One region of the Geodermatophilus sp. Leaf369 genome, then DNA from elsewhere that is predicted to be linked to it. Evidence: predicted binding sites of a transcription regulator. Region 1 holds the regulator's gene; each other region holds the start of a gene.
What was found. Region 1 encodes LexA, which represses DNA repair genes until DNA is damaged. Its sites were predicted from a motif close to TCGAACANNTGTTCGA; they were not measured.
Positions count from the first base shown of each region.

Region 2: a site for LexA is predicted at 6,069-6,084, ahead of ASG36_RS18030 (HNH endonuclease signature motif containing protein). Genes of this name have one in related genera too.
Region 3: a site for LexA is predicted at 6,797-6,812, ahead of ASG36_RS21690 (DUF6504 family protein). Genes of this name have one in related genera too.

Region 1 covers NZ_LMQA01000007.1:47,150-57,205, forward strand. Annotated here, with positions in the region: gene ASG36_RS21195 (DUF349 domain-containing protein) at 1-103, opposite strand, end outside; gene ASG36_RS22460 (hypothetical protein) at 144-830, shown strand; gene miaA (tRNA (adenosine(37)-N6)-dimethylallyltransferase MiaA) at 827-1,741, shown strand; gene dapF (diaminopimelate epimerase) at 1,738-2,640, shown strand; gene ASG36_RS21215 (MFS transporter) at 2,618-3,898, opposite strand; gene ASG36_RS21220 (transcriptional regulator) at 3,968-4,483, shown strand; gene hflX (GTPase HflX) at 4,560-6,068, shown strand; gene ASG36_RS21230 (phosphatase PAP2 family protein) at 6,151-6,867, shown strand; gene ASG36_RS21235 (hypothetical protein) at 6,896-7,951, shown strand; gene lexA (transcriptional repressor LexA) at 7,997-8,698, opposite strand; gene ASG36_RS22465 (LysM peptidoglycan-binding domain-containing protein) at 9,105-9,641, shown strand.
Region 2 covers NZ_LMQA01000004.1:353,949-364,004, reverse strand. Annotated here, with positions in the region: gene eat (ethanolamine permease) at 1-933, shown strand, start outside; gene ASG36_RS18065 (ethanolamine ammonia-lyase subunit EutB) at 930-2,342, shown strand; gene eutC (ethanolamine ammonia-lyase subunit EutC) at 2,339-3,070, shown strand; gene ASG36_RS18055 (dihydrofolate reductase family protein) at 3,070-3,612, shown strand; gene ASG36_RS18050 (hypothetical protein) at 3,613-3,846, opposite strand; gene ASG36_RS18045 (hypothetical protein) at 3,883-4,539, shown strand; gene ASG36_RS18040 (NAD-dependent epimerase/dehydratase family protein) at 4,555-5,412, opposite strand; gene ASG36_RS18035 (dihydrofolate reductase family protein) at 5,420-5,968, opposite strand; gene ASG36_RS18030 (HNH endonuclease signature motif containing protein) at 6,089-7,912, shown strand; gene cydC (thiol reductant ABC exporter subunit CydC) at 7,929-10,056, opposite strand, start outside.
Region 3 covers NZ_LMQA01000001.1:263,423-273,478, reverse strand. Annotated here, with positions in the region: gene ASG36_RS01310 (carbohydrate kinase family protein) at 1-811, shown strand, start outside; gene ASG36_RS01305 (flavin reductase family protein) at 790-1,443, opposite strand; gene ASG36_RS01300 (glycosyltransferase family 2 protein) at 1,455-2,531, opposite strand; gene ASG36_RS01295 (carotenoid biosynthesis protein) at 2,528-3,307, opposite strand; gene ASG36_RS01290 (NAD(P)/FAD-dependent oxidoreductase) at 3,304-4,914, opposite strand; gene ASG36_RS01285 (GNAT family N-acetyltransferase) at 4,907-5,482, opposite strand; gene ASG36_RS01280 (YbaK/EbsC family protein) at 5,479-6,012, opposite strand; gene ASG36_RS01275 (class I SAM-dependent methyltransferase) at 6,009-6,695, opposite strand; gene ASG36_RS21690 (DUF6504 family protein) at 6,860-7,192, shown strand; gene ASG36_RS01265 (SAV_6107 family HEPN domain-containing protein) at 7,192-7,695, shown strand; gene ASG36_RS01260 (DNA polymerase III subunit alpha) at 7,692-10,056, shown strand, end outside.

The sequences.
Region 1 (10,056 bases):
CTTCGGCCTGCGCCGGAGCGTCCGCGGTCGTCGCTGCGGCGACCGGCGTCTCCGACTCGGGGGACTGCTGGGTCACGTCTGCGGTGTTCTCCGTGCTCGACACGGCTCAGAGTCTCCCACGTGCGATCAGCGACACTCCCCCCGTGAGTCCCGGACCCGCGCCCTCCCCTCTGGTGGCGGTCGCGTTCTGCCCGCACCCGCCGTCGCTGTTGCCCACCTCCGGCGGCGCCCCGGCGCCCGGGACCGGCGCGCTCCGCTCGGCCTGCGAGGAGGCTCTGCACACCGTCCTCACCGCGGGACCGGACGTGGTGCTCGTGGTGGGGGACGGGCCGGCCGGGGTGCGGTACGGCGCCGGGGACTCCGCCGACCTGGCCCCGTGGGGCGGCGAGGGGCGGGTGGCCTTCGCGGGGAGGGTGCGCCCCGGTGGTCGGCCGCTGCCGCTGGGGCACGCCGTGGCCGCCGGCCTGCTGGACCGGGCCGGGCACGCCGGCACCCGGCTCGGAGTCGCCCCCGACGACCTGGCGACGGCGCTGTCGGACCTGCCGGGCCCGGTGGTCGTGCTGGCCATGGGCGACGGTTCGCCCGCCGCCGTGGCTCGCGCACTGGCGGCCGGCGACCCGGCGGCGCTGGCTGCCCCGGCTGCCCGCGAGGCGGGTCGGGGGCCGGCGACCGGCGCGGACACGTGGCAGGCGGTGGGCCGCGTCCTGACCGACCGCCCGGTCACGGCCCGGCTCCTGCACGGGTCGGCCGACGTCGAGGACGGGCACCTGGTCGCCGACTGGCTGGTCGCACCCGTGCCCGACCGGATCCCGGGCTGGGTGACGCGGTGAGCACCACCGACGGGCCGACGGTGATCGCCGTCGTCGGCCCGACCGCGACCGGCAAGACCGCCCTCGCGGTGGCCCTGGCGCACCGGCTGGGCGGGGAGGTGGTCAACGCCGACTCGATGCAGCTGTACCGCGGGATGGACGTCGGCACCGCCAAGCCCACCGCCGCCGAGCGGGAGGGGGTGCCGCACCACCTCATGGACCTCTGGCACGTCCGGGAGCCGGCCAGCGTCGCGGAGTACCGCACCCGGGCGCGCGCCGAGATCGACCGGCTGCGGTCTGCCGGGGTGGTCCCGCTGCTCGTCGGGGGTTCGGGGCTCTACGTCCGGGCCGTCCTCGACGAGCTGGAGTTCCCCGGCACCGACCCGGTCCTGCGCGCGCGCCTGGAGGCCGAGTTGTCCGCGGTGGGTCCGGCGGCCCTGCACGAGCGACTGGCGGCCACCGACCCGCAGGCGGCCGCGGCGATCCTGCCCGGCAACGGCCGCCGCATCGTCCGGGCGCTCGAGGTCGGTGAGCTCACCGGAGGCCCGTTCGCAGCCGCCATGCCGGAACCGCGACCGCACTACCCGGCGGTCACGATCGGCCTCGACCGCGAGCCGGCCCTCCTCGACGAGCGCGTCGAGCTGCGGGTGGCCCGGATGTGGGCGGCCGGGTTCGTCGCCGAGGTCACCGCCCTGGCCGCCGACGGCCTCCGGGAGGGCCCGACGGCGTCCCGCGCGCTGGGGTACGCGCAGGTGCTCCGGCAGCTCGACGGCGCCCTGACGCCCGACGCGGCCCGGGAGGAGACCGTCCGCACCACCCGCCGGTTCGTCCGCCGCCAGCGGTCCTGGTTCCGCCGCGACCCCGCCACCACCTGGCTCGACGCCGGCGACCCCGACCTGGAGGCGCACGCTCTCTCTACGATCGGCCCGTGAGCACCCCGACGACGGCACAGGGCCCGCGTGTCCTGAAGGGCCACGGCACCGAGAACGACTTCGTGGTCCTGCCCGACCCCGACGGTTCGGTCTGGCCCGAGGACCGGCTCGACGGTGCGCTCGTGCGGCGGCTCTGCGACCGGCAGGGCGGACTCGGTGCCGACGGCGTGCTCCGCGTCGTCCCCAGTGCCCTCGTGCCCGATGCCCCCGGCGTCCTCGGCGACGCCCTGGGGGACTGCACCTGGTTCATGGACCACCGCAACGCCGACGGCTCCTACGCCGAGATGTGCGGCAACGGCATCCGGCTCTACCTGCACGTGCTGCTGGCCGAGGGACTGCTGACCCGGGAGGAGGCGACCGCCGGGGTGCTCGTGGGCACCCGGGGCGGGCCGCGCCGGGTCGGGCTGGGGGAGACCGGCTACCGGGTGGACATGGGGCCGGCCCGCCCGACCGGCCGCAGCGAGGCCCACCTGGGCGGCGCGACGTTCCCCGGTCTGGGCGTCTCCATGGGCAACCCGCACCTGGCCTGCCTGACCGACGTGGCCGTGGACTCCCTGGACCTCACGGGCACCCCCCGGGTCGACCCGGCGCTGTTCCCCGAGGGCGTCAACGTCGAGTTCGTCAACGTGCTCGGCGCCGAGGAGGGCCCGGCCGGGACGACGGCCCACGTGCGGCTGCGGGTGGTCGAGCGCGGGGTGGGGGAGACCCGCTCCTGCGGCACCGGCGCCTGCGCCGCCGCCTGGGCGGCCCTGGAGGCCGGGGGGAGGAGCACCGGCACCGTCGTCGTCGACGTCCCCGGGGGACGCCTCACCGTCGAGGTCGACGAGCGCACGACCGTGCTGTCCGGCCCCGCCGTGGTGGTCAGCAGCGGAACGCTCAGCCCGGAGTGGCTGGGCTGACCGCCTCGTCCGACGTCGCGTCGAGGGCGTCGGGCAGGTCGCGCATCCCGAGCAGCGGGCTCAGCAGCACCGGCAGGGCGGCCAGGAGCTGGCCGGCCACCGCCACCCAGAGGGCCGGGACGACGCCGAGCGCCGTCCCCAGCACGCCGCCGAGCAGCCCGCCCACCGGCATCGTCCCGAACACGATGAACCGGACCGAGGCGTTCATCCGGCCCAGCAGCGCCGGCGGGCACAGCCGCTGCCGGAAGCTGACCTGCACCACGTTGTAGACCACGACGGCCCAGCTCACCCCGATGCTGCCGCCGACCAGCAGCACCACCCGGGCCGCACCCTCGACCGAGGCGGCGAGCGGGGTGAGAGCGGCGAAGAGCCCGAAGCCGACCGCAGACAGCGGGATGGTCCGGCCCTCCCCGACCACGCGGGCGAAGCGGGCGGCGGTGAAGGCGCCCAGCAGTCCACCGGCCGCCCCGGCCGAGAGCACCAGTCCCAGGGTCGACTCGGCCAGCCCCAGGGTGCGCAGGACGTAGATCGCCAGCAGCGTCCCGGTGATGGAGCCGAACAGGTTGCCGGTGCCGGTGCAGGCCACGATCCGGCGCAGCAGCGGGTGCCGGACGACGAAGGACAGCCCCTCGCCGATCTCGACCCGCAGCCGCCGGCGGGTGCTGCGGTCGGGGACCACGTCGACGTGCCGGATCCGGCCGACGAAGAAGGCCGACAGCAGGTAGCCCGCGGCGGTGACCACGATGAGCAGTGGCGCCGCCAGGACCCGCAGCAGCACGCCTGTCAGGCCGGGCCCGGCGACCTGGGCGACGGCGCGGCTGACCTCGAGCTTGCCGTTGCCGTCGGTGAGCTGGCTGCGGTCGACCAGCGAGGGCAGGTAGCTCTGGTAGGCCACGTCGAAGAAGACCGTCGCGGTGCCGACCACCGCCGCGACCAGGTACAGCTGGCCGAGGGTGAGGGCGTCGAGCAGGTAGGCCACCGGGATGGTCACCAGCGCCAGGGCGCGCACCACGTCGGCCCGCACCAGCACGCGCTGGCGACGCCACCGGTCCACCCAGGCGCCGGCCGGGAGGGCGATGAGCAGGAAGGCCGCCGTCTCCAGCGCGGTGAGGACGCCCATCTCCAGCGGGGTCGCGTCCAGCACCGCGACGGCGACGACGGGCAGCGCGACGCCGACGACCTGGGTGCCGACGTGGCTGGCCGTCTCGGCGATCCAGAGCTGCCGGAAGTCGCGGTGGTGCCAGAGGCTGCGGGTCACGGGCGGCAGCCTGCACCCAGTGATTGGGAAGAGTCAATCACTTTCCCGGCGCGTCGCTACGCTCCCCGCATGGAGTCCAGGGAGTGGGGCGAGCGTCGTCCGGCCACCGACGCCGAGGCCCGGGCGCTGGCCTCGGCGGTGCGGCTGCGGATCCTGCGGCTGTGCCTGGACCGGCCGCTGACCAACCGGGAGATCGCCGCCCGGCTCGACCGGAACCCCGCCTCGGTGCTGCACCACGTGCGCACCCTGGTCGACACCGGCTTCCTGGTCGCCGAGGAGCCCCGGCGCGGTGCCCGGGGCGCCCGCGAGGTGCCCTACCGGGCCACCGGGCGGTCCTGGCAGCTGGACTTCTCCGGGTCGCCGGTCGCCGACCAGGACCCGGTGCTCGGCGCGTTCCTGGGCGAGGTGGCGGCCGTGGGGGAGCGCGAGCTCCGCAGCACCCGGCTCGGTCTGCGGTTGACCCCCGAGCACCGGGAGGAGTTCTTCGACGAGCTGTACGGGCTGCTCGACCGGTGGGCCCGGCGGACCCCCGACGAGGACGGCGACCGGTGGTCGGTCTACCTCGGGGTGCACCCCGAGGGATGACTCCCGCCCGGCGCGGTGTTGTGCGCTGTGGAAGTCAGGTGCCTCGGACCGCCGAGGCATGACACGCTGGGAGACGATGACCACAGCACAGAACCGGGCCGTCCTCGAGGACGCCGTCGCACGCGCCGACAAGGCCGCCGTGACGCCGCTCCCGACCGAGACCGCGGGGGACAGCCGTCCGGCCCCGCGCGGGCAGTGGGACGAACCGGACGAGACCACCGGCTCCTACGTCAAGGAGGAGCGCGGGGCGCTCCGCCGCGTCGCGGGGCTGTCCACCGAGCTCACCGACGTCACCGAGGTCGAGTACCGCCAGCTGCGCCTGGAGCGCGTCGTCCTGGTGGGCGTCTGGACCGAGGGCACGGCGAAGGACGCCGACCGCTCCCTCGTCGAGTTGGCCGCGCTGGCCCAGACCGCCGGTTCCGAGGTGCTCGAGGCCGTCAGCCAGCGGCGGGACAAGCCCGACGCCGGCACGTACGTGGGGTCGGGCAAGGCCGCCGAGATCCGGGAGATCGTGGCGGCCACCGGCGCCGACACCGTCATCTGCGACGGCGAGCTCACCCCCGGCCAGCTCAACCAGCTGGAGAAGATCCTCAAGGTGAAGGTGGTCGACCGGACCGCGCTGATCCTGGACATCTTCGCCCAGCACGCCACCAGCCGGGAGGGCAAGGCCCAGGTCGAGCTCGCCCAGATGCAGTACATGCTGCCGCGACTGCGCGGCTGGGGTGAGTCGCTGTCCCGGCAGGCCGGTGGGCGGGTCGCCGGCGGTGGCGGCATCGGCACCCGTGGTCCGGGTGAGACCAAGATCGAGACCGACCGTCGCCGGATCCGGGCCAGGGTGAGCAAGCTGCGCAAGGAGATCGCCGGCATGGCGACCGCCCGCGCGACCCAGCGCTCGGGCCGGGACCGCAACCAGACCCCTTCGGTCGCGATCGCCGGGTACACCAACGCCGGCAAGTCCAGCCTGCTCAACCAGCTCACCGATGCCGGCGTCCTGGTCCAGGACGCGCTGTTCGCCACCCTGGACCCGACCGTGCGCCGGGCCGAGATGCCTGACGGCCGGGACTACACGCTCACCGACACCGTGGGTTTCGTCCGGCACCTGCCGCACCAGCTCATCGACGCCTTCCGCTCCACGCTGGAGGAGGTGGCCGCCGCCGACCTGCTGGTGCACGTCGTCGACGGCTCCGACCCCGACCCGCTGGGCCAGATCGACGCGGTGCACGTGGTGCTCGCCGAGATCGACGCGGCCTCGGTGCCGGAGCTCATCGTCGTCAACAAGATCGACGCGATGGACGACGAGGACGTGCTGGCCCTGCGCCAGGCGCTCCCCGGCGCCCAGTGGGTCTCCGCAGCGACCGGGGAGGGGATGGCCGAGCTCCGCGACGTCATCGCCGCCCGGCTGCCGCACCCCGACGTCGACGTCGACGTGCTGGTGCCCTTCGACCGGGGCGACCTGGTCTCCCGGGTGCACCAGGACGGGGAGGTCCTCAGCGAGGACTTCTCCGCCGACGGGACCCGGCTGCACGCCCGGGTCGACGGCGCGCTGGCCGCGGCGCTCGAGGAGTTCACCGCGCCGGTGGCGTGAGGGTGCACGGACCGGGCCCGGTGCCCGGTCCGTGCACCGCGCCGGTCACGGTCAGGTCACGACGCGGCGGTACGTTGACCCCGTGAGCCTCCCCAGCGTCGCGCCCCCGGCGGCTCGTCGCCCGGGGGTCATCGGGACCGGGCGCCCCGCCTGGTGGGCCGTCGTCGTCGCCGCGCTGGTGACCGCCGTGGTGACCGCGGACCTGCTGTCCCGCGGCGTGCTGGAGCGGATGGACCTCACGGTCTCCGAGGTCGTCAGCTCCTGGGACCTGCGGAACTCCGACGTGTACTGGGGTGTCTGGGTCTTCACCCAGGCCGGTGGGCGCTTCACCATCCTGGTGGTCCTGGTCGCGCTCGTCGGCTGGATCTCCTGGCGCCGGCGCACCGTCGTCCCGGTGCTGCGGGTGCTGGTCGCCCTGGCGCTGCTGACCGCGGTCGTCTACGCCTTCAAGTACGGCACCGGCCGGACGGCGCCGGCCTACCCGGGCTCGTTCTTCCACCGGGACGGCGCCTCCTACCCCTCCGGGCACGTCGCCAACGCCGTGCTGATGTGGGGCGTGGCGCGGTGGCAGGCCGTGGAGTTCGGGCTGCCGGCGCAGGTGCAGCGCGCCCTGTGGGTGCTCAGCGTGTTCGGCCCGCTCGTGACGGGAGTGGCCATGGTGGCCCTGGACTTCCACTGGGTCACCGACGCGGTCGTCGGCGCTGCTGTGGGACTCGTCCTGCTGGGCGTGGTGCACGCACTCGACGCAGTCGTGATGTCACGCTTCGTGCGTGCCAGAGCCGGTCGGTCGACTGCCTGAGCCCGCCGGGCGATGCCCGCGGGCCCTCGTGGCGACCGTCCTGGGGATCGGCGTCGTCGCCGGGCCGTTCCTGCCGGGCTCCTTCCTGTCCGCGGCCCAGACCGGGTCGGCCGCCGTCGTCACCGCCGCGGCCGAGGAGGTCCTCGCCCCCTTCGGCGAGCCCGCCACCCCCTGCTCGGTGACCGACGCCCGACTCCCGGAGATCTCCGGGATGGCGGTGTCCGGGGACACCACGCTGGTGATGAACGACGGCGGGGACGCCGTGACGGTCCACCTGCTGGACGCCTCCTGCGCCGTGGTCGGTGAGCGGACCGCCGCGGTGGACCCCTACGACCCCGAGGACATGGCGCTGGCGGCCGACGGCACCGTCTGGTTCGCCGACACCGGGGACAACCGGCTGTCCCGCGAGACCGTCGCGCTGATCGCGCTGCGCCCGGACGGCACCGCGCAGGTGCACCGACTGACCTACCCCGACGGTCCCCACGACGCCGAGGCCCTGCTGCTGGCCCCCGACGGCACGCCCTACCTGGTCACCAAGGAGGTGCTGGGGGTCAGCGGGGTCTACCGACCGACCGCCGCCCTCGACCCCGCCGCGACCGTGCCCATGGAGCGGGTCGCCGAGCTGGCGCTGTCCCTGACGGGCACCCCCGGTGGCCCGGTGGGCCGGGCCGGGCAGCTGCTGGTGACCGGCGGCGCGGTGAGCCAGGACGGCGCGCTCATCGCGCTGCGCACCTACACCGACGCCTACGTCTGGCCGCTCGTCGGCTCCGACGTCCCCGGCGCGCTGGCCGGTGCCCCGGCCCGGGTCGCCCTGCCCGAGTCGCCCCAGGGCGAGGCGGTCGCCTTCGCTGCCGATGCCCGCAGCCTGGTGGTCTCGGGCGAGGGTCTGCCCGCGGCCGTCACCGTGCTGCCCTCGACCGGTGCGCTGTCCCCGGCTGCGGCGGTCGGCCCGGCCGACGCCGCGACCGCTGTCGAGCCGGGCACCGCCTCCGGTGGTCTCTCGCCGTGGACGGCCGGGGTGATCGCCGCGCTGGCTGCCGGCGTGCTGGTCTGGGCGTCCGGCAAGCTCCGCCGCCGGCACTGACCTCCCCGGGGCCGGGTCCCGCCGCGGCGGGACCCGGCCGTCGACTCAGAGCCGGCGCAGGACCGTGACCACGCGGCCCAGCACGGTCGCGTCGTCACCCGGGATGGGCTCGAAGGCCGGGTTGTGCGGCAGCAGCCACACGTGCCCGTCGCGCCGCTTGTAGGTCTTCACGGTGGCCTCACCGTCGATCATCGCCGCGACGATCTCGCCGTTCTCCGCGCTCGCCTGCTGCCGGACGACGACCCAGTCGCCGTCGCAGATCGCCGCGTCGACCATCGACTCACCGGTCACCTTGAGCATGAACAGCGTGCCCTCGCCGACCAGCTCGCGGGGGAGCGGGAAGACGTCCTCGACGGCCTGCTCGGCGAGGACCGGTCCACCGGCGGCGATCCGACCGACGACGGGGACGTAGGTGGGGACCGGCGCCTGCGGGTCGTCGACGCCGCTGGCGGCACCGGACCCGGCCAGCGCCGAACCGCTCGCGTCGGCCATCGGGTGGTCGCCGGGCAGTCGGACGTCCAGGGCCCGGGGCCGGTTGGGGTCGCGGCGCAGCCACCCCTTCTTCTGCAGCACGGAGAGCTGGTGGGCGACCGAGGAGGCCGAGGACAGCCCGACGGCCTCGCCGATCTCCCGCACGCTCGGCGGGTAGCCGCGCCGGTCGATCGAGTCGCGGATGACCTCCAGGACCCGACGCTGGCGCTGGGTGAGACCGTCGCCGGCCTCGCCCCGCTCCGGGAACTCGCGCACGGTGGCGTCCCCGGGGGTGGCCTCGGCCCCCGCGGTCGCCGCGGCCCGTCGGGTGGACGTCTTCTTCCGCGCCGCGGGGGCCTTCACGGCGCCCGTGCCGTCCGGTGTGTCGCCCTCGACCGCCACGTGTCCTCCTCCGACTGCGTGCCCGCAGCTCGTCCGGTGCCGACGGTCGGACGCCCGCCGGACGGGCGTCCCCCGGGGGAGGGCGCGCAGCCGACGGTGACCGTCGTGATCAACACGGACGGTAACGCCTCGAACCGCTCCGTTCAAACAGGTGTTCGAACGACACGCCGTGTCGCCTCGATTTTGTCGGACCCCTCGGGTAGACATCCGCACAGACGTTCGATCGAACAACCGTTCGATCCCTTCCCGGGCGTCGGAGCGAGCGACAGGAGCGACCACGATGGCCACCACGGCGAACACCTCGAGCACCACCCCGACCGTCCGCGGCAACCACCCGGCCGGTCGCGCCCTGCAGGCCGGCGTCGCCGCGCGCCGCGTCGTCGAGCCCGTCGGGCCCGTGCTCCGCCTGGTCCAGGACCCGACCGTGACGGTGCGGGAGCCGGTGCCGGAGCAGTGGGCCGACGTGGTGCCGTTGCGTCGCCCCGCCGTCGCCGGTCGACCCCCGGTGGCTGATCGGCCGGCCCCGCTGCGGTTGACCCGGCGTGGTCGTCGGGCCGTGCTGGGGCTGGTCGTGGCCGGGGGGCTGGGCCTGGCGGCCCTCGCCGGCCCCGTGGTGTTCGGCGGGCAGCCCGCCGGTGGTGGGCTGGCCCTGGCGGGGGAGAGCAGTGTCGTGGTCGCCCCGGGCGACACCCTGTGGTCCATCGCCGGCACCATCGCCCCCGACGCCGACCCCCGTGGGGTCGTCGACGCACTGCGGTCGCTGAACGACCTGGACGGCGTGACCCTCGTGCCCGGCCAGGTGCTGCAGGTCCCCTGAGCCCTGACGCCACTCCGGGACCTCGCGCCTCCCGGGATCGAGCCGGCCCCCGGTGGACGACCGTCCCGGGTGGGCCGGCTCCGTCGCGTCCGGGTGCGGTACGCGGCAGCGGGCCTGCGTCGGTCGGTTGTGCCGACCGGGCGGCATCGGTGCTGGCAGGAGCTGTGCACGGGCTGGTGCGCGTGGGGCAGGACCGGCGTCCCGGGGTGCCACCGAAGGCGCGACGGAGTCGGGGAAGAGGACACGCCCGGGAGGGGTTGCGTATCTGTAGGGGTGCGGGGCTACTCTCACCACAACATCTAGTAGTTACACAGATGTTCTTCCATCCACAGGCCCGTCCACAGGTTCTCCCCCCGACATCCACCGGATGTCCCCGGGAGCGTGCACAGGGCGGCCGTCGTGGGAGTCCACGACA
Region 2 (10,056 bases), on a different contig from region 1:
GCGCTCAAGGTCATGCTCGCGATCGCAGCGGTCGCCGTCGTCGGCCTGGTGCTGTTCCTCATCGGCGCCATCCCGGACTTCGACGCCGCCAACCTCACCGACATCGTGCCCACCGACGCCGCCGGCGCCTCGGACTGGTTGCCCTTCGGCCTGCTCGGCATCTGGGCCGCGTTCCCGTTCGGCATCTGGTTCTTCCTCGCCGTCGAGTGCGTGCCGCTGGCCTCGGAGGAGGCCAAGGACCCGGCCCGCGCGATGCCCAAGGGCATCCTCGCCGCGATGGCGGTGCTGGCCACGCTGGCGATCCTGATGCTGGTGTTCACCACCGGCGCCGGCGGCGCGCAGGTCATCTCCGAGTCGGCGAACCCGCCGGTCGACGCCCTCCAGCCGGGCACCCTGCAGACCGTCGTGAACTACATGGGCCTCGTCGGCCTGGTCGCCAGCTTCTTCTCCATCGTCTACGCCTACAGCCGGCAGACCTTCGCCCTCTCCCGGGCCGGCTACCTGCCCCGCGCGCTGTCGGTGACCAACAGCCGCAAGGCCCCGGTGCTCGCGCTGATCGTGCCCGGCGTCGTCGGCTTCCTGCTCACCCTCACCGGCCAGGGCGCGACGCTGCTCAACATGGCGGTGTTCGGCGCGGCCGTCTCCTACGTGCTGATGATGGTCAGCCACATCGTGCTGCGCCGCCGCGAGCCCGACCTCGAGCGGCCCTACCGCACCCCGGGCGGGACGACGACGACCTCGATCGCCCTGGTCCTCGCCGTCCTCGCGGTGCTGGCCACGTTCCTGGTCGACCCGCTCGCCGCCGGGCTCACCCTGGTCGCCTTCGCCCTCTTCATCGCCTACTTCGCCTTCTACAGCCGGCACCACCTGGTCGCCTCGGCCCCGGAGGAGGAGTTCGCGGCCCTGGCCGCCGCTGCGGACGACGTCCGATGACGGCCCGGCGGGCCACGCTGGGCGGGCACACCTACGAGTTCCCCTCGCTGGTCGAGGTGATGGCCAAGGCCACGCCGCACCGGTCGGGGGACGTGCTGGCCGGCTGCGCGGCGGGGTCGGAGGCCGAGCGGGTCGCCGCCCAGACGGTGCTCGCCGACCTGCCGCTCACCACGTTCCTGGACGAGCAGGTGGTGTCCTACGAGGACGACGACGTCACCCGGCTGGTGCTCGACACCCTGGACGCCGGCGCCCTGGACCCGGTCCGGTCGCTGACCGTCGGCGGGTTCCGGGAGTGGCTGCTGGCCCGGGCCGCTGCCGCGGACGAGGCCGCGATCTCCGGGCTGGCCCGCGGGCTGACCCCGGAGATGGTCGCGGCGGTGTCCAAGCTGATGCGCAACGCCGACCTGATCGCCGTCGGCCGGCGGGCCCGGGTGGTCACCGGGCTGCGGTCGACCATCGGGCTGCCGGGCCGGCTGGCGTCCCGGCTGCAGCCCAACCACCCCACCGACGACGCCGTGGGCGTCACGGCGTCCCTGCTGGACGGGCTGCTGCACGGCTCGGGCGACGCGGTCATCGGCATCAACCCGGCCACGGACTCCCCGGCCCAGACCATCGCGCTGCTGGAGCTCATCGACGCCGTCATCACCCGGTACGAGATCCCCACGCAGTCCTGCGTGCTCGCCCACGTGACGACGACGCTGCGGGCGCTGGAGAAGGGCGCCCCGGTCGACCTGGTCTTCCAGTCGGTGGCCGGGACGCAGGGCGGGAACGACGGGTTCGGGGTGACGCTGGACCTGCTGTCGGAGGCCCATGCCGCGGCGCTCGAGCTCAAGCGGGGGACCGTGGGCACGAACGTGACGTACTTCGAGACCGGGCAGGGGTCGGCGCTGTCGGCCGGCGCGCACCTCGGCGTCGGCGGGGCGCCGGTCGACCAGCAGACCCTGGAGTGCCGGGCCTACGGGGTGGCCCGGCACTACGACCCGCTGTTGGTCAACACCGTCGTCGGCTTCATCGGCCCGGAGTACCTCTACGACGCCAAGCAGGTGATCCGGGCCGGGCTGGAGGACCACTTCTGCGGCAAGCTGCTGGGCCTGCCGATGGGCGTGGACGTCTGCTACACGAACCACACCGACGTCGACCCCGACGACACCGACACCCTCACCGTGCTGCTGGGGGCGGCGGGCTGCTCGTTCGTCATCGCCGTCCCGGGCTCGGACGACGTGATGCTGCACTACCAGTCGCTGTCGTTCCAGGACGTTCTCACCGCCCGCCAGGTGCTGGACCTGCGGCCCGCGCCGGAGTTCGAGGCCTGGCTGGGCCGGATGGACCTGCTCGGCCCGGACGGTCGGGTGCGCGAGCTGACCGCGGACGCACCGGCCGCCCGGGCGCTGCTGGCGGCGGCACGATGAGCTCGGACGCCTTCGACCTGCTGCGCTCGGCGACCCGCGCCCGGGTCGCTCTCGGTCGGGCCGGCGACGGGCTGCCGACGGCGCGGCTGCTGGAGTTCCGGGCCGCGCACGCCGCTGCCCGGGACGCCGTGCACTCCCCGCTGGACGTGCCGGCCCTGGTCGCATCGCTGGCGGACACCGGTCTCGAGGTGCTCCAGGTCGAGTCGGCCGCACCGGACCGGGCGACCTACCTACAGCGACCCGATCTCGGCCGCCAGCTCTCCTCCTCGGCGTCGTTGCCCACGGGGGAGTACGACCTGGCGCTGGTGATCGCCGACGGTCTGTCCCCGCTGGCGGTCTCCGAGCACGCGGCGGGGACCGTCGCCGCGGTGCTCGAACGACTCCCGGGCTGGTCGATCGCCCCGCTGGTGGTCGCCACCCAGGCCCGGGTGGCCCTCGGTGACCCGATCGGCGAGGCGCTGGGAGCCCGGATCGTCGTCGTCCTGGTGGGGGAGCGGCCTGGACTCTCCTCGGCCGACAGTCTCGGCCTCTACCTGACCTTCGGACCTCGCACCGGCCGGGCGGACAGCGAGCGGAACTGCATCTCCAACGTCCGGCCGCCGCACGGGCTCGGCTACGCGCAGGCGGCGGACACCTTGGTCGCACTGCTGCAGGCATCCCGGGAGCTCGGTGCCTCGGGGGTCGTGCTCAAGGACGAGGGGGTCGCGCTGCCCGTGGGTGCGGGCTGATGCGCAGAGTCGTCGCCTACGAGCTGGTGTCCCTGGACGGCGTCGCCGAGGCGCCGGACGAGTTCATCTCGACCTGGGACGACGTCATGGACGCCAACCTCGCCCGGGTCATCGACACCCAGGACGCCGTGCTGCTCGGCCGGCGCAGCTGGGACGAGTGGGCGCCCTACTGGCCCGACAGCGACATCGAGCCGTTCGCGTCCTTCGTCAACGGGGTGCCCAAATATGTCGCCACGAGCACCCCGCTGGACCGGGAGTGGTCCGGCAGCTGGGTGATCGAGGGCGATCTGGTCGCGGCGGTGCGGGAGCTGCGTGAGCATCCCGGGGGCGACATCGGCGTGCACGCCAGCCTCTCGGTGCTGCAGACGCTGCTCGCTGCCGGGCTGGTGGACACGCTGTCCCTCGTGATCGCCCCGACCGTCGCCGGCCGCGGACGAAGGCTGTTCGACGGCGTCCCGGCCCTGCGGTGGGAGACCGTCCGGAGCGTCACCAGCCCGACCGGCCACCTGCTCGTGGACTACCGGGCCGTGGTCCCCGATTGATCAGCGGCGGAGGCGTCGGCGCAGGGCCTGGATCGGGTTCTCCCGCGGCTCGGGTCCCGGCACGGGCACCGGGGTCTCCGCCGCGGCCGCGGCGCGCTCGTGCAGCCGGGAGCGGACGTCGTCGGCGGAGTAGGCGCGGCGTTCCCGCTCGTCGCGGGCGATCACGACCCCGGTGGCGGCGACCCCGGCGATGCCGGCCAGTCCGATGAGCTTTCCCAGGGTGTCGCGGCGCATGCCCGGCACGGTAGCGGCGCCCCCTAGCGTGGCCGCGTGTCCCCGCTGGTGAGCCGCCCGAACCGACCCACCCCGCTGACGCTGGACGCGGCGGTCGACCTGACCCGCACCGGCGACGTGTGGCTGTTCCGCGGGGTCTCGGTCGCCGATCGGGCGATCCAGACGCTGACCAACGCGCCGGTCAACCACGTCGGCATGGCCGTGGTGCTCGACGACCTGCCGCCGCTGCTGTGGCACGCCGAGCTGGGCAAGTCGCTGCCCGACGTGTGGACCGGCACCCACCAGCGGGGGGTGCAGCTGCACGACCTGCGGGACGCGGTGACCGTGTGGCGGCAGGAGTACGGCCAGCGGGCATGGCTGCGGCAGCTGGTCGGCCCGGCCGACGACGGCGGGGTCACCCCGGCCATGGAGGACGCGGTGCTGCAGACCATCGCCCGGCTCGACGGCCGACCGTTCCCGACCACGTTCCGGCTGGCCCGGGGCTGGGCGTCGGGACTGGTGCAGAAGCACACCTCGGCCGAGACGGTGTTCTGCGCCGAGCTGGTCGCCGCCACCTACACCGCGATGGGCCTGCTCCCCGGCGACCAGCCGCTGAACTCCTACGACCCGGGCAGCTTCTGGTCCGGCGACCGGCTCGAGCTGGTCGACGCGACGCTGGGCCCGGAGGTCACGGTCGACGTACCGACCGGCTGACCCCCGGGCTCGCGGTCAGCGTGCGACGGTCTCCAGCAGTGAGGCCTCGGTGGGGGTCCAGCCCAGCTCGGTGCGGGCCTTCCCGCCGGTGGCCTGCTGGTCGAGCAGGAGCGCCTCGCCGAACAGGCCCAGCCGCTCGTTGGTGGCCTCGTCGGAGGTGCCGACCACGCGCAGGCCGGCGGCCTCGCCGATCTCGCGGACGGTCGGGTTCTGGCCGCTCACCCCGAGGTAGGTGCTGCCGGCCGGGGCGTGGGTGAGCGCGAGGGAGTAGAGCCGGCCCAGGTCGGCGGCGTGCACGGTGGTCCAGTGCTGGTCTCCACTGCCGGGCAGCTGGGTGGCCCCGTCGTCATCGGTCGGACCGCCGAGCACCACGCCGGTGATCCCGGTGACCTGCCCGTCCTGGGTGGCGTAGACGATGCCGGGCTCGATCAGCACGGAGCGCAAGCCGTCGCGGGCGGAGGTGACCCGCTCGTCCAGCGGCTGCCGCCAGGCGGTGAGCTGCGGTGCGGCCCGCGGGGTGTCCTCGTCGATCTGGCCCGAGCCGTGCACCCAGCAGCCGCCGGTGTGCAGGTAGGGCTTGCCGCTGTTGGCGATCGCGCCGAGCACCGCGTCCAGGAACGCCTGGTCCACGTCGGCGCTGCTCTCGTCGCCGGGGGAGGCGGTGTGGATGACGCCGTCGGCGTCGACGGCCTCGCGGGCGACGAGGTCGGTGTCGGTGAGCTCCCCGCGCACGGCGGTGGCGCCGGCGGCCTCGACCGCGGCGGCGGAGGCGTCACTGCGGGCCAGCGCCCGGACGGTGTGCCCGTCCGCGAGGAGGGCGGTGAGCACGTGGGATCCGACGAGACCGGTTCCACCGGTGAGGAAGACGTCCATGGCCGGGTCAATCGCTCTCGGCCTGCAACGATTCCCGGACGCGGTAGGTCGTCTGCACCATCCCGCCGCCCAGCACCTCGGTCGAGACGTGCTCGAGCTCCACGTCGCGGGGCAGTGGACCGAACAGCGAGGCACCGGACCCGATCAGCACCGGTACCCGGGACAGCGTCAGGGTCTGGATCCGGCCCCGGGCCAGCAGCTCGCGCACGGTGCGCCCGCCGTCGACGTAGACCCGGCCGACGCCCGCCGCGTCCAGGGCGTCGATCGCGTCGTCGACGGTGCGGTGCACGGCGGCCAGTCGCGGATCGGCGTCGTCGGCCACGGTCGTGCTCAGCAGGTGCAGGGGCTTGCCCTGGTAGGGCCACTCCTGCTCGCCGGCGATGACGTCGTAGGTGCCGCGGCCCATCAGCAGGGCGTCGATGCTGTCGACGAAGGGGGTGAACCCCGCGTCGCCGGCGTCCTCCCCGCTGCCGGAGAGGAAGTCGAGCGAGTCGTCGTCGCGGGCGATGAAGCCGTCGACGCTCATGCCGAGGAAGACGTGTCCGGTGAAGGTCATGACCGCACTCTGGCAGGGGCCTCCGACAGTTCCGGGCGCCGCCTGTGGACAACGGTCCGCTGTCCACAGGTGGGCGCTGACCAGCAGGAACTGTCGGTGCTCGAACATATGATCGAACACATGTCGACGATGGAGAGCCCGGTGCGGGAGCTGGCCTGGTTCCCGCCTGTCGTCACCTCGGGCGGGCCGCTGGGCGAGGTGCAGCGGGAGGCCACGGCCATCGGTCGGGCGACCGCAGCACAGGCACGGGCAGTGGCCGAGTTCGCAGCGCTGCGGTCGGCCTCCGCCGACCGCCAGCCGGGAGAGCCGGGCTGTGCCTCGGCGGAGACGCGGGCGGCTCGACCGCGGGTGCTCGCGGAGGTCAGTGAGTGGGCGGCGCAGGAGCTGGTGGTCGCCCTGCAGATCACCCAGCACGCTGCGCAGGCCCTGCTGGTCCGGTCGTTGACCCTCGTGCACCGGCTGCCCGCCACGCTGGAGGCCCTGGAGGGCGGGGTCATCCACCCGGGCCACCTGTGGGCGTTCACCGAGCGGGTCGGGGCGATCGAGGACCCCGGTGTGCGCGCCCGGGTCGAGCGCGAGCTGCTCACCTGGATGACGGGTCGGGTGACCACACCGTCGCAGCTGACCGAGCGGGCTCGGGTGCTCGTGCTGCGGCACGACGCCGTGGGGGCGGCGCAGCGGTTGGCGGCGGCGGTCCGTCGGCGGGGTGTGTTCTGCTCGGCCGGCCGGGAGGACGGTCTGGAACAGCTGAACGCCGTGCTGACCACCCCAGAGGCACGGGCCTGCCTGGATGCGCTGGGGCGGTACGCCGACTCGATCGACGACGACCCAGAGTCGCGCACCCGGTCTCAGAAGATGGCCGACTGCCTGGTCGACCTGATCCTGCGGCCCGGCGAGACCGGCCTCCCGGTGGTGACCGCGCAGCTCACGATCGTGGCGCCGGTAGAGACCCTGGCCGGCGGCGACGAGCCAGGCGAGGTCGACGGGCAGGTGGTGCCGGCCGAGATGGTGCGGCACCTGGCCCGCGCCCTGGGGTTGCTCGAAGAGGTGCCTCCCGTGGCCGCGGAGCGCGCGGTCGACGACGAGCAGTGTGCCGGCGTGGTCGCAGGCACGGAGTCGCCGCCGGACCAGGCGCCGCTCAGGACGAGCGCCGCCTCCGAGGGCGAGGGGCCTCCGGGCTGGGCAGCGGCTGATGCTGCGGTACAGCGGGCGGGGGAGGCGGTCGAGCGCGCCCGGGGGCAGGTGTCCCGAGCCCGAGCCGCGGTGGTGGCGGCCGAACGCGCTGCCCGTCGGACCGAGGAGCAGCACCGGTCGTCGCCCGCAGGTGTGGTGGGCCGGGCCCGGACCAGCGTGCAGGCGATGACCGGAGCGCGGGCCGCGCTCCAGGACGAGATCGGCGACCTGCTCCGCCGGACCGGAGGGGGTGGGCTCGCCGACCGGCCGCGGGTTGCCGTGGTGGACGCGCTGAACGGGACCCTGCTCGCGCTGACCGGCGCCCCCGAGCTGCGTCGGGTGTCCTCGTGCGGCCGCCCGCGCTGTGTCCGTCGCCCGGAGCTTTGCCCGCATGACCTGGTCGACCGGCCCGGCCTCACGCCACCGGGCGCCACTGACGGGTACCGGCCGGGACGGGCGCTCGACCGGTTCGTCCGGGCCCGCGACCGCCGATGCCGGTTCCCGGGGTGCCGTCGCCGGGTGCCCCGCGGCGGGGAGCTCGACCACGACCGCCGCTGGCCGGAGGGGCCGACGGCGCAGGACAACCTCACCGGCTACTGCACCGGTCACCACCGCGGCAAGCACCAGGCGCCGGGGTGGCACCACCAGCTGCACCCGGACGGGCGGCTCACCGTCACCACCCCGACGGGGCTGACGACCACGACGGGACCACCGCCCTGGCCGCACACCGCCCCACCGACGGGAGGTGACCATGACCGGCCACCGTTCTGACCCGGTGGCGCGCGCCTCAGACTGGGGCCAGCTGCCGGTCCAGCCGCAGCTCGCGGTCGCCCGGGGCGGCGATCGAGTCGTCATGGGTCACGCAGACGACCACCCGGCCGGCCAGCGCGGTGCGCAGGTCACGGACCAGGGCTGCGGCGGTCGGCGGGTCCAGGTGTGCCGTCGGCTCGTCGAGGAGCACCACGTCCCGGTCGGCCAGCAGCACCCGGGCCGCGGCCAGGCGCCGGCGCTCTCCTCCGGACAGTGCCGTCCCACCGGCACCGACGGGGGTGTCCAGGCCGGCGGGGAGGCCGTCGACCAGCGGGCCGAGACCGGCTGCGGCCAGGGCGCCCCGCATCTGCGGCTCGGTCACCGTGCCGCGCGGGCCGGCCACCGCCAGGTTCGCCCGGATCGAGGAGGCGAAGACGTGCGCCTCCTGGGGCAGCCACGCCATCGCGGCACGGATGTCGTCGCCGGTCAGCGTCGCGGTGTCCACCCCGGCCAGGTCGTACCGGCCCGACCGGGGACGCAGCGCCGCCAGCAGCGTGGCCAGCAGCGTCGACTTGCCGGCACCCGACGGACCCCGCACCACCAGCCAGCCCTCCCGGTCGGCCACCAGCGACACCTCCCGCAGCACGTCGGGTCCACCGGGCCAACCGGCGGTCAGGTCGGAGGTGCCCAGCTCCGTCACCGGGGTCGGCGCAGGGGCGGGGTGCACCTGGTCGGCGGCGACCGGTGCGGTCAGCACCGACTCGACGCGGGCGCGGGCGTCGGCCCAGGCGCCCCGGCGCTGGAGCGCACCGACCAGCCCGGCCAGCGGCTCGGCCAGTGCCAGTGGCGCCAGGGCGAGCACCGCCACCACGGGGCCGGTCATCCCCGCTGCCCAGCCCAGACCGGCTCCCACGACGGCGGCCAGGCCGCTCGCCAGGGACACCACCCCGCCCGACAGCGCACCGGCCCGCACCCCGACCCGGGCGGCCGCGGCCTGCCGGCCCGCCAGCGCCTCGACCTCGGCCACCACGACCCCCTGCGCGCCGTGCACCCGCAGATCGGCGGCACCGTCGAGCAGGGTCGCGGTCTCCCGCAACGCGGTCACCCGCAGCTCGGCCTCGGTCCGCGCGATGCCGGCATCGACCCGGCGGTGCAGCGCCCACACCACAGCGACCCCGACGGCCAGGACCGCCAATACCCCGGCCGCGGCGGTCGGCTCGACCAGGGCGAGCGCCCCGGTGGTCACCAGCACGGCGGCGCCGGCCACCGCCGGCGGGGTCAGCACCCGCACCGACAGGTCCTGCAGCAGACCGACGTCGCCGACCACCCGGCCCAGCGCGCTGCCGGGGGTCCGTTCGGCGGCGATGCCCTGCCGGGCCAGCGCGGCCCAGACCCGCACCCGGGTGGTCTCGGCCAGCCGGAGCGCGGCGTCGTGCGCGGTCAGCCGCTCCCACCAGCGCAGCAGCGCCCGGGCCAGCCCGAAGCCGCGCACCCCGGCGGTCGCGACCAGCAGCGTCAGGATCGGCGGCATCTCGGCCGCCCGGAGGATCAACCAGCCCGACAACCCGGTCAGGGCGACCCCGGCCAGTGCGGTCAGGGTGCCGGCCGCGACAGCCCGGGTCAGCGCGGCCCGGGGCCAGGACAGCGAGCCGGCCGAGGTGACGGGGGCGGCCGTCGTGGGGGAGGCCTGCTGTACGGCCATGACGGGCGCCGGGGACGGTGCAGGGGCAGTGGTGGGACGGGCGGCGGTTCCGGTCCCGGCCAGCCGCACCGTCCGGTCGGCCAGCGACGCCAGCACCGGGTCGTGGGTGACCAGCACCGTGGTCACCGTGCCGCGCAGTCCGGCGAGCACCCCGGCGACCAGGGCGGTGGCCACCCCGTCCAGGTGCGCGGTCGGCTCGTCGAGCAGCAGCAGCGACGCCCCCCGGCGCACCCGCACCAGCGCGCGGGCGACCGCCACCCGCTGCAGCTCTCCGGGCGACAGCGTCGTGCAGCGGCGGCCGGCCAGCTCGGTGCCGCCGACCCGGGCCAGCGCCTCGACCACGAAGGCCTCGGCGACCACGGCGTCCAGCGGGTCGTCCCGGGACACCAGCGCGTGCAGCCGCAGCTCGTCGGCCACCGTCTCGCCCACGGTCCGTGGGTGCTGCGGGACCACCGCCACCGAT
Region 3 (10,056 bases), on a different contig from region 1:
CCTGACCCCGGTGCTCGTCGGCGCGGTCGGCAACGACTTCGACGACTACGAGGCCTGGCTGAACCGGCACGGGGTGGACACCGCCTCGGTGCACTGGTCCGAGCTCAAGCACACCGCCCGGTTCACCTGCACGACCGACTCGGCGAACAACCAGATCGCGTCGTTCTACTCCGGCGCCATGGCCGAGGCCTCGATGATCGAGCTGGCCCCGGTGGAGAAGCGGGTCGGCACCCTGGACCTGGTCATCGTCGGCCCGAACGACCCCACCGCGATGGTGCAGCACACCCAGGAGTGCCGGGACCGCGGCTACGCGTTCATGGCCGACCCCTCCCAGCAGCTGGCCTGGGCCGACGGCGAGATGATCCGCACCCTGGTCGACGGCGCCGAGCTGCTGTTCACCAACGAGTACGAGGCCGCGCTGCTCAAGCAGAAGACCGGCTGGAGCCACGCCGAGGTGCTCGACCGGGTCGGCACCTGGGTGACCACCCGGGCCGCCAACGGCGTGCGGGTCGAGCGGGTGGGGGAGGAGACGATCGAGGTCATCGCCGTCCCCGAGACCCGCCCCGTGGAGCCCACCGGCGGCGGCGACGCGCTGCGCGCCGGCTTCGTCGCCGCCCGCCAGTGGGGCCTGTCGCTGGAGCGGGCCACCCAGGTCGGCTCGGCCGTGGCCACCGCCGCCGTCGAGGTCGTGGGCACCCAGGAGTACTCGCTGCCCCGGGAGTCGTTCCTGCAGCGCTTCGAGGCCGCCTTCGGTGCGGAGGCCGCCGCCGAGGTGGCCCCGCACCTGCCTCACTCCCCGCGCAACGCCTGACCGATCGAGGGGTCCTCGGACCACTGGCTGAAGGGGATCCGCTTGATCTCCTTCAGCTCCCCGATCGTCGCCCACTCGTTGCCGCCCAGGCGGGCCAGCGGGTTCAGCTCCTCGATCCGCGGGCGGCCGTCGCGGACGACGGTCTCCCACGCCGTGGCGTGCACGACCCGACCGAAGACGACGGTGCTGTCGCCCAGCCGGATCGTCGAGTGCAGCACGCACTCCAGGCTCACCGGGGACTCCGCGACCCGCTTGGCGGCCACCACCGAGCTGTCCTCCAGCGTGACACCGGTCTGCTCGGCCTCGTCGTGGTCGGGCGGGAAGTCGGTCCCGGTGGCGTTGACCTGCTCGAACAGCGCCTCCGGCGTCAGGTTGACGGTGAAGTCACCGGTCGCCTCGACGTTGTTCAGGGAGTCCTTGCGGCCCACGGACGTGAACTGCACGATCGGCGGGTCCACGCAGGCCACCGTGTAGAAGCTGTGCGGGGCCAGGTTGTGGCCCCCCTCGGCGTCGCGGCTGCAGACCCAGGCGATCGGGCGGGGGACGACGACGGAGTTCAGCACCCGGTAGAAGGCCCCGGTGCCCATCTCGGCCGGGTCGAAGTGCGTGCGGGCGTGGTCGGGAGAGGTCACGCCGTCCAGTCTCACCGCAGCGTGCGGCCCCGCCACTCCAGGGTGCCGCGCCGGCGGCCCAGCACCGAGCCGACCAGCAGCACGTCGAGCAGTGCGACCCCCAGCGGGTGGGTCAGGCTGTCGGGCCACACCCGGCCGCCGGTGCGGGCGGCGGTCACCGCCCGGCCCAGCACGCCGGCGGCGTAGCCGACCAGCCCGGCCCGGGTCCCGCTCAGCGGGGGGACGACGTACACCGCCGTCAGCGCCGCCCCCGCCAGCAGGCTGCCCACCGGTGACCCGCCCAGCGCCGACCACAGCGACTTCTCGTAGCCGGCCCGCAGCGGCGCCCAGCCCTCGTACATCCGGGTCGCGGCCAGCGTCGAGCCCTCGACCACCACGCCCCGCCCGCCCGAGCGCTTCAGCGCCCGCAGCAGTGCGATGTCCTCGAGCACCTCCCCGCGCACCGCACCGTGCCCGCCGGCCCGCTCGTAGGCGTCCCGGCGGACCACCAGGAACTGCCCGTTGGCCGCAGCCAGCGAGGGCCGGGGCGAGCGCTCGGCGAGCCGCAGCGGCAGCGTGGTCGCCCACAGCCACTGCTGCAGCGGCTGCACCAGCCGCTCGGCCGGGGTGACCGCAAGCTGCCGGGGCCAGGGCGAGACCAGGTCCAGGTCGTGCGCGTCGAGCAGCGCCACCGCGGCGGCAACGGCGTGCGGGGCGAGCCGGACGTCGGCGTCGAGGAACACCAGCACGTCGACGTCGCCGGCCCCGGCCGCGCCCTGGGCGCAGGCGGCCGGCTTGCCCAGCCACCCGGCCGCGGGCGGGGTGGCCGTCCGCACCTCGACGCCGTGCGCCCGGGCGATCGCGGCCGTGCCGTCGGTGGACCCGTCGTCGACCACCACCGTGTGCAGGTGGGGCACCCCGGTCTGGGCGGCCACCGACTCCAGGCAGCCCGTCAGGGTGGCCTCCTCGTCCCGGGCCGGGACGACGACCCGCACCCGGTGGCGCACCGGCGGTCCGCCGGCCGCCGGCCGCCGGAGCAGTGCGGTGTTGACCACGGCGTGCACCGCCGTGGCCACGCTGATCCCGGCGAGCAGCGCGACCGGCCTCACCGGCGGGTGCGCTGCCGGGCGAGTGCGACGAGCACCGGTACCGCCAGCACGACGCCCCAGGCGGCCGAGCCGGGCAGGTCGAGGAACGCCGCGTGGGCCAGGGCCCCGCCCAGGGTCATCCAGCCCAGCACCAGCATCGGGGCGCCGTCCCCGAGCCGGGGCGCGGTCCGGGCGGCCAGCGCGTCCAGGGCGGCCATCGTCACCAGCCCGGCCAGCAGCCAGCCGGCCAGGTTCGTCAGCGGCACGGTGTCGATCCCGGGCAGCCCCGGGGAGGGGTGCGCCCAGGTCCAGTAGCCGGCCTGGACGAGCTGGGGGTCCAGCACGACGTCCCAGGCGGCGAAGACGGCAGCAGCGGTGGCGATCCGGCCCAGCCGGTGGGCAGGCACCAGCCGGCGGGCCAGCAGCCAGCTCGGCCAGGCCATCATCAGCCACGCCAGCGGCACCAGGAACGGCACGCCGAGCAGCGTCGGGCCCAGCGCGTCGGAGTACGTGTAGCTGCCGTACGGGAACCCGGTCGCCAGCCCGACCGCCTCGAACAGCACCGAGGCAGCCACCACCACCCCGAGCACGCCGAGCCCGGTGCGTGCGCCCCGCGAGACCCAGGCGTGTGCCACCGACAGGGCCGACCCGAGCAGGACGATCGTCCAGCTCACGACGTCCCGGCCGCCGCCCCCGGCGAGCGGGTAGGCGATCGCGGCCAGCACCAGCGCTCCGGCGAGCACCCACGGCACCCGGGCCGCCGTCGGGTGGGCGGTGCGCTGGTCCAGCGTCGTCACCGGCGGGTGAGCCGCTTCGTCAGGCGGCCCAGCCGGGACCGGTCGCCCAGCACCACCCGGGCCGCCGTCCGCCCGGAGTTGCCCGAGACCCCGCCACCGGGGTGCGTGGAGGCCCCGGACAGGTACAGCCCGGGCAGCCCCGGCACCCGGTGCCCGGAGAGCTCCGGGGTGGGCCGGAAGGCGAACATCGAGGCCAGGGACATCTCCACGTGCATGACGTTGCCCCGCACCAGGCCGAGCTCCTGCTCCAGCCGCAGCGGGGTCTGCACGTACATCCGCTGTACCGAGTCGGCGAACCCGGGGGCGTACCGGTCGACAGCCTCGATCAGCCGGCGGGCCTCGGTGTCGGCGATGGCGTCCCAGTCGGCGCCGTCGGCCATCGCGTACGGGTACCACTGGCCCCAGATCGTCACCACGTGCTGGCCCTCGGGCGCCAGGGTGTCGTCGCTGGCGGAGAAGCTCATGGCCAGCGGCACCGGCTCGCGCGGCACCTCCCCGGCCAGCCAGTCGCCGTGCGCCCGGGCCAGCTGGGCGCGGTCGGTGCACAGCAGTTGCAGTCCCTGTAACGAGTCCGCTGCCGACACCCCGGGGTAGCTGGGCAGGGCGTCGGTCTGGCAGCGGACGACCAGGCCGAAGCCGTTGCCCAACGGGGGCGCGGCGTCGGCCAGGGCGGGCGGTGCGTCGTCCCCGGCGATGGCCGCGGTGGCGCTCACGTGGCAGGCGGCGACGACGACGGGGGACTGGATCCGTCGTCCGGACTCGGTGACGACACCGGCGACCCGGCCGTCCTCGGTGATCAGCGACGCGGCACCGTCGCCGAGGGTGACCCGGCCGCCGTGCGACTCGAGCTTGGCGCGCAGCGCGCGGGTCAGGCCACCGGAACCACCGACCGGGTGCCCGGGCGGGGTGGTGTGCAGCAGGGCCGCCCAGCCGACCATGGCCGCGGTGCCGGGCTCGGACATCGGGGGTCCGGACTGGGCGCCGAACCAGGCCAGCGCCGCCTTGAGGCGCTCGGAGGAGAACCACCGGTCCAGCAGGGCGTCGCCGGAGCCGAGGAAGTCCGTCGCCAGCTCACCGCCCGCCGTGCGCGGTCGACCCTTCGCCGGCGCCCCGAGCGGCCACAGGTGGCGCACCAGCCGGGCCGGGCTGGGCCGGTCACCGAAGGCCTGGACGACCTGGGCGCTGCGGGGGCCCCAGACGCCGACGAAGCGGCGGTAGGCGGCGGCGTCCTCGGGCCCGCAGGCGGCCTCGATGGAGGCGCAGGTGGCGTCGAGGTCGACGGAGAACACGATCGGGCGGCCGTCGGGCCCCTCGCTGCCCGGCGCGGTGGCCGGGGCGAAGCCCCACGGGTCGCAGTCGACGTAGCGGAGGCCGTGGGCGGCGAGGTCGAGCTCCTCGACGATCCCGGAGTGCCGGATGATCACGTGCGCACTGGAGCCCCGGTCGACGTGCACGCCGGGCCAGCGTTCCACGGTGGAGACCGCCCCACCGAGCACGGTGTCGCTCTCGACCACCTCGACGTGCAGGCCGGCCTCGGCCAGGTGGCAGGCGGCGACCATGCCGTTGTGCCCGGACCCGATGACGATCGCGTCGGCGGTGTCAGACATCGGCGGGGGTGCCCAGCGGCAGGCGGGCACCGAGGATCGCGAAGGGCCGGGCGTCGCCGGGGAAGTGGTAGCCGCGGGCCAGGTCGACGAAGCCGTCGGCCTGGTAGAGCCCGAAGGCCTTGGTCGGGGAGTCCGGGGTGCTCAGCAGCGCGGCGGGGTGCGGCAGGTCGGCGACCAGGGCGTGCAGCAGCTGGCGACCCAGGCCCTTGCTCTGGTGCTCGGGGTGCACGTGCAGCTCGCAGACCTCGAAGGCGCCGGGCAGCCAGCGCTTGGCGGTGCGCCGGTCGAGGGCGTGCCGCACCTGGTCGTGCCACCACTGGCCGGGCGCGACGAGGTAGCCGTAGCCGAAGCCGACCAGCTGCTCGCCCTGCGGGGTCTGGGTGAACGCGCCGACCGCACGGAAGCCCGAGCGCTCGGTGTGCTGCACGGCGTAGCCGTACCGGCCGGCGACGACGGAGTCCCCGTAGCCCATCGCGGCGCCGTAGATGGCCAGTGCCTCGTGCAGGTGGTCGCGCATCCAGCGGGTGGGCAGCTCGACCACCCGGGTGGCGGGGACGGTGTCGGTCACGGGGTGCGGGCCTCATCGGGTGCGGGGGCGGGTGGGTCGAACGGTGCGGCGACCTCGGCCGGGGTGCCGGCGGTGATCGCCAGCAGCTCGTCGTAGCTGGTCGGGAAGACGGTGTGCGGGTGGCCGGCGGCGGCCCAGACGACGGGGTGGCGGGCGAGCTCGACGTCGACCAGCGTGCCGATCGGGTGCGGGTGCCCGACGGGGGCGACCCCGCCGATCGCCTGGCCGGTGTGCCGCCGGACGAACTCCGGGCTCGCCCGGCGCACCTCGCGGACCCCGAGCAGGCCGGCCACCATCCCGGTGTCCACCCGGTGGGCGCCGCTGGTCATCACCATCACCGGGTTGCCGTCGACGTCGAAGACCAGGCTGTTGGCGATCGCCCCGACCCCGACGCCGAGCTGTGCCGCGGCCGCGGCGGCGGTGGGTGCGCTGTCGGGCAGCTCGCGGACCGCGTCGGCGGCACCGTCGGCGCCGGCGGCCCGCAGCTGCGCGAGGACCTCGGCCACCCGGGGGTGGTCAGCAACGGTCATGACCCGAGTCTCCCACCGGTGTCCCCGGTGCCGCCGGTCGCACCGTGCCCGTGGGGAGACCGCCGGCGCAGCAGCAGGGCCGCCTGGGGCGTGGTCTCCCGGGGGCCGGCGGGACGGTCCCAGCGGGTCACCGGCTCGAAGCCGGCCCCGTCCAGCACGGCGAGCAGCTCCTCGGGGTGCAGTCGCCAGACGTCGAGGTCCACCGCGCGGCCGTAGGCCGACGTGCGGCGCAGGTGGGCGGTGCCGACCTGGAAGGCCACCAGCAGGTGCCCGCCGGGCCGGAGCACCCGGGCCAGCTCGGCGGTCACGACGGGCCGGTCGGCCGGGGCGACGTGGATCAGGCAGTACCAGGCCAGGACGGCGGAGAGCTGCCCGTCGGGTTCGTCCAGGGCGGCCAGGTCCCCCGCGGCGAACGCGATCCCGGGGTGGTCGCGGCGCGCGACGGCGACCATCCGGGGGGAGAGGTCGACCCCGCGCACGTCGACCCCGAGGGCGTGCAGGTGACCGGTGGTGCGACCGGTGCCGCAGCCGGCGTCGAGCACCGGACCGTCGACCACGGCGACCAGCGCGTCGAGCACCCGGCGCTCCCACGGCTGGCCGGTCAGGTCGCGGCCCACCAGCCGGGCGTAGGGCTCGGCGACGGTGTCGTAGGCGCGGCGCACGCGTGCTGTCGGGTCGTCCACGAGCCCACTGTGGAGGAGGGGTCCGACAGTCGCGCCGGGTGTCCACAGGGCACGCGCGCCGGCTTGACGCCCGCCGGGGCGCCGTGGTCTGCTCGTCGTGTTCGAACAGGTGTTCGAACAGCCGGTGGGGAAGTCGGCTGGGGTGCAGGAGGGCGGAGTCTGTCATGAGCCGTGTGCTGCTCGGCGCGGGAGGCCGCGTCGGTGAAGAGGTGCAGGTCGAGCAGGGTCCGCTGGGGCCCGTGCAGTTCTGGCGGGCGGGCAGCCGGCACGAGGTCGGCGAGCTGCTCGACCACTGGGTCGAGACGTCCCCCTGGTGGCAGCGCGGGGCGGCCACCGGTGGCGGCGGAGGCGCCTCGGCCGACCTGGTGGCCACCCGGCAGGTGTGGCGGCTGGAGGCGGTCCGTGCCGGCCGGTCGCAGACCAGCTTCGCCGGGGTGTTCGACCTGTCGTGGGAGCCGGCCGAGAACTGCTGGCTGCTCGTCCGGGCGCACGACTGATGGGCGCGGTCCGGGTGCTCTCACCCGCCCAGCTCGAGCTCACCCCGCCGTTGCCGCCGGCTGCCTCCCAGCTGCTGGGGCAGGCCCACCGGGGGCTGGCCGAGGCCGCGGTCTGCCCGGACGCGGGGTGGCGCTACGCCACCGCGCACCTGGCCGCACTGCGCGGGGCCGCCGCGGTGCTGGCCGCCCGCACCCGTCCCGAGTCCGGCCGGCGCCGCCCCCGCAGCGCCTGGGTGCTCATCGGCCAGGTCGCCCCCGAGCTCGGTGAGTGGGCCGCGTTCTTCGCCGCCGGTGCGGCCAAGCGCGCCGCCGCCGAGGCCGGGCTCTCCCACGCGGTCACCGAGCGGGAGGCCGACGACCTGGTCCGGGACGCCGGTGCGTTCCTGGCGGTCGTGGAGACCACCCTCGGCCGCCCGGTCTCCGCCGATGCCGCCCGTCCCGCGCCGCCCGCGGGTGCCGGTGCCGTGGTCACCCGGCTGTACCCCGACCCGACCGCCCCGTGAGCGACCCCTTCGTCCACCTGCACGTCGCCTCGGGCTACTCGATGCAGCACGGCGCCAACCACCCGGCCGACCTGGTCGCCCGGGCGGTCGACCACGGCATGGGCGCCCTGGCCCTCACCGACCGGGACGGTCTCTACGGGGCGGTCAAGTTCGGGCTGGCCTGCCGGTCGGCCGGGATCCGGCCGCTGTTCGGGGTGGACCTCGCCGTCGACCCGCTGGCCGGGGGTGAGCCCGCCGACCTGCGGGCACCGTCCGGCCCGCTCCTGCCCGGGGGGCGGCTGCCCCCGGCCGCGGCCCGCCCCGCCCCGGGGCACGGTCGGGCGACCCCCTCGGCGTCGGCGCGCACCGGGCGCCGGTCCCCGGCCCGCGGTGGGGCCAGCGTCGACCCTCGGCACCCCCGGGTGGTGTTCCTGGCCCGCGACGGCGCCGGCTGGCGGTCGTTGTGCCGGCTGACCAGCGCCACCCACCTGGCCGGCACCCGCGGCGAGCCGGTCAGCTCGCTGGCCCTCGCCGCCGAGCACTCGACCGGGTTGCTGGCGGTCCTGGGGCCCGGCTCCTCGGTGGGCCGCGCGCTGCTGGAGGGCCGGGCCGACCTGGCACGGGCCCGCCTCGACGCCTGGCGCGAGGTGTTCGGGCCCGGGCAGCTGGTCATGGAGGTCGTGCACCACCGCGGCCGCGGTGACCGCGGCCGGGCCCAGGCGATGCTCCGGTTCGCCACCGAGGCCCGCGTGCCGGCGGTGCTCACCAACGCGGTCCGCTACGTCGACGCCTTCGACGCACCCACCGCCGACGTGCTCGACGCCGCCCGCCGGCTGGTGCCGCTGGGGGAGCGGCACGTCGACCGGCGCACCGCCGAGGGCCACCTGAAGTCGGGCAAGGAGATGGCCGAGGTCGCCCTGGACCTCGTCGGGTCCGACCGGGACGCCGGCCGGCTGCTGCTGGACACCACCGCCCGGGTCGCCGAGCAGTGCGTGGTCGACGTCCGCGACGACCTCGGCATCGGCACCGTCCGCTACCCCGAGCTCGACGTGGTCACCAGCCCGGCCGAACGGGGGATGGGCCCCTCCCAGGTCCTGCGGGCGCGGTGCCAGGCCGGCATCGGGCGCCGCGGGATGGTCGACGGTCTCGAGGTCCAGCAGCGGCTGGACGAGGAGCTCGAGGTCATCGACCACCTGGGCTACCCGTCCTACTTCCTCACCGTCGCCGACGTCGTCGACCTGATCAAGAGCCTGCGGGTGCGCGCGGCCGCCCGCGGGTCCGGTGCCGGCAGCCTGGTCACCTACCTGCTGGGCATCTCCGACGTCGACCCGATCAGGTACGGGCTGCTCATGGAGCGGTTCCTCTCCCCGCTGCGCCACCAGCTGCCCGACATCGACATCGACGTGGAGTCCGCCCGCCGGATGGAGGTCTACGACGCGGTGATCGACCGCTTCGGGGCCCAGCGGGTCAGCTGCATCTCGATGATGGACACCTACCGGGTGCGGCACGCCATCCGCGACGTCGGCGCGGCCCTCGGGCTGCCGCCGGGGGAGATCGACGCGGTGGCCAAGGCCTTCCCGCACGTGCGGGCCAACCAGGTGCACGCCGCGCTGCGCGACCTGCCCGAGCTGCGCGCGGCCCGGTTGGGCTCGAAGCGCTCCGGCGGCAGCGGCGACCTGGACCTGGTGTTCGACCTGGTCTCCCGGCTCGACGGGCTGCCCCGGCACATCGCCCTGCACCCGTGCGGGGTGCTGCTGTCCGACGCGACCCTGCTCGACCGCACCCCGGTGGAGCAGAGCTACCTGGGCTACCCGATGAGCCAGTTCGACAAGGACGACGTCGAGGACCTCGGGCTGCTCAAGCTGGACCTGCTGGGCATCCGGATGCAGTCGGCGATCGCGCACGCCATGGACGAGGTGGCCCGGGTCGACGGTGTGGAGGTCGCCATCGACGAGGTGCCCCGCGACGACCCCACGACCTTCGAGCTGATCCGCAGCACCCGCACGCTGGGCATGTTCCAGATCGAGTCGCCCGGTCAGCGCGAGCTGGTCGGCAAGTTCGGGCCACGGACGTTCGAGGACGTCATCATCGACATCTCGCTGTTCCGGCCCGGGCCGGTGAAGAGCGACATGATCACCCCGTTCCTGATGGCCCGGAACGGCTGGCGCGACCCGGTGTACCCGCACCCCCGGCTGCAGCCGGCCCTGGAGGAGACCGCCGGCGTGGTGGTCTTCCACGAGCAGGTGCTGCGGATCGTCGCGGAGATGACCGACTGCGACCTGGCCAGCGCCGACGAGGTCCGGCGCGCCCTGGGGGAGAAGGACGCCCATCCCGAGGTCCGGGCCTGGTTCATGCCGCGGGCGCTGGAGGAGGGCTTCGACG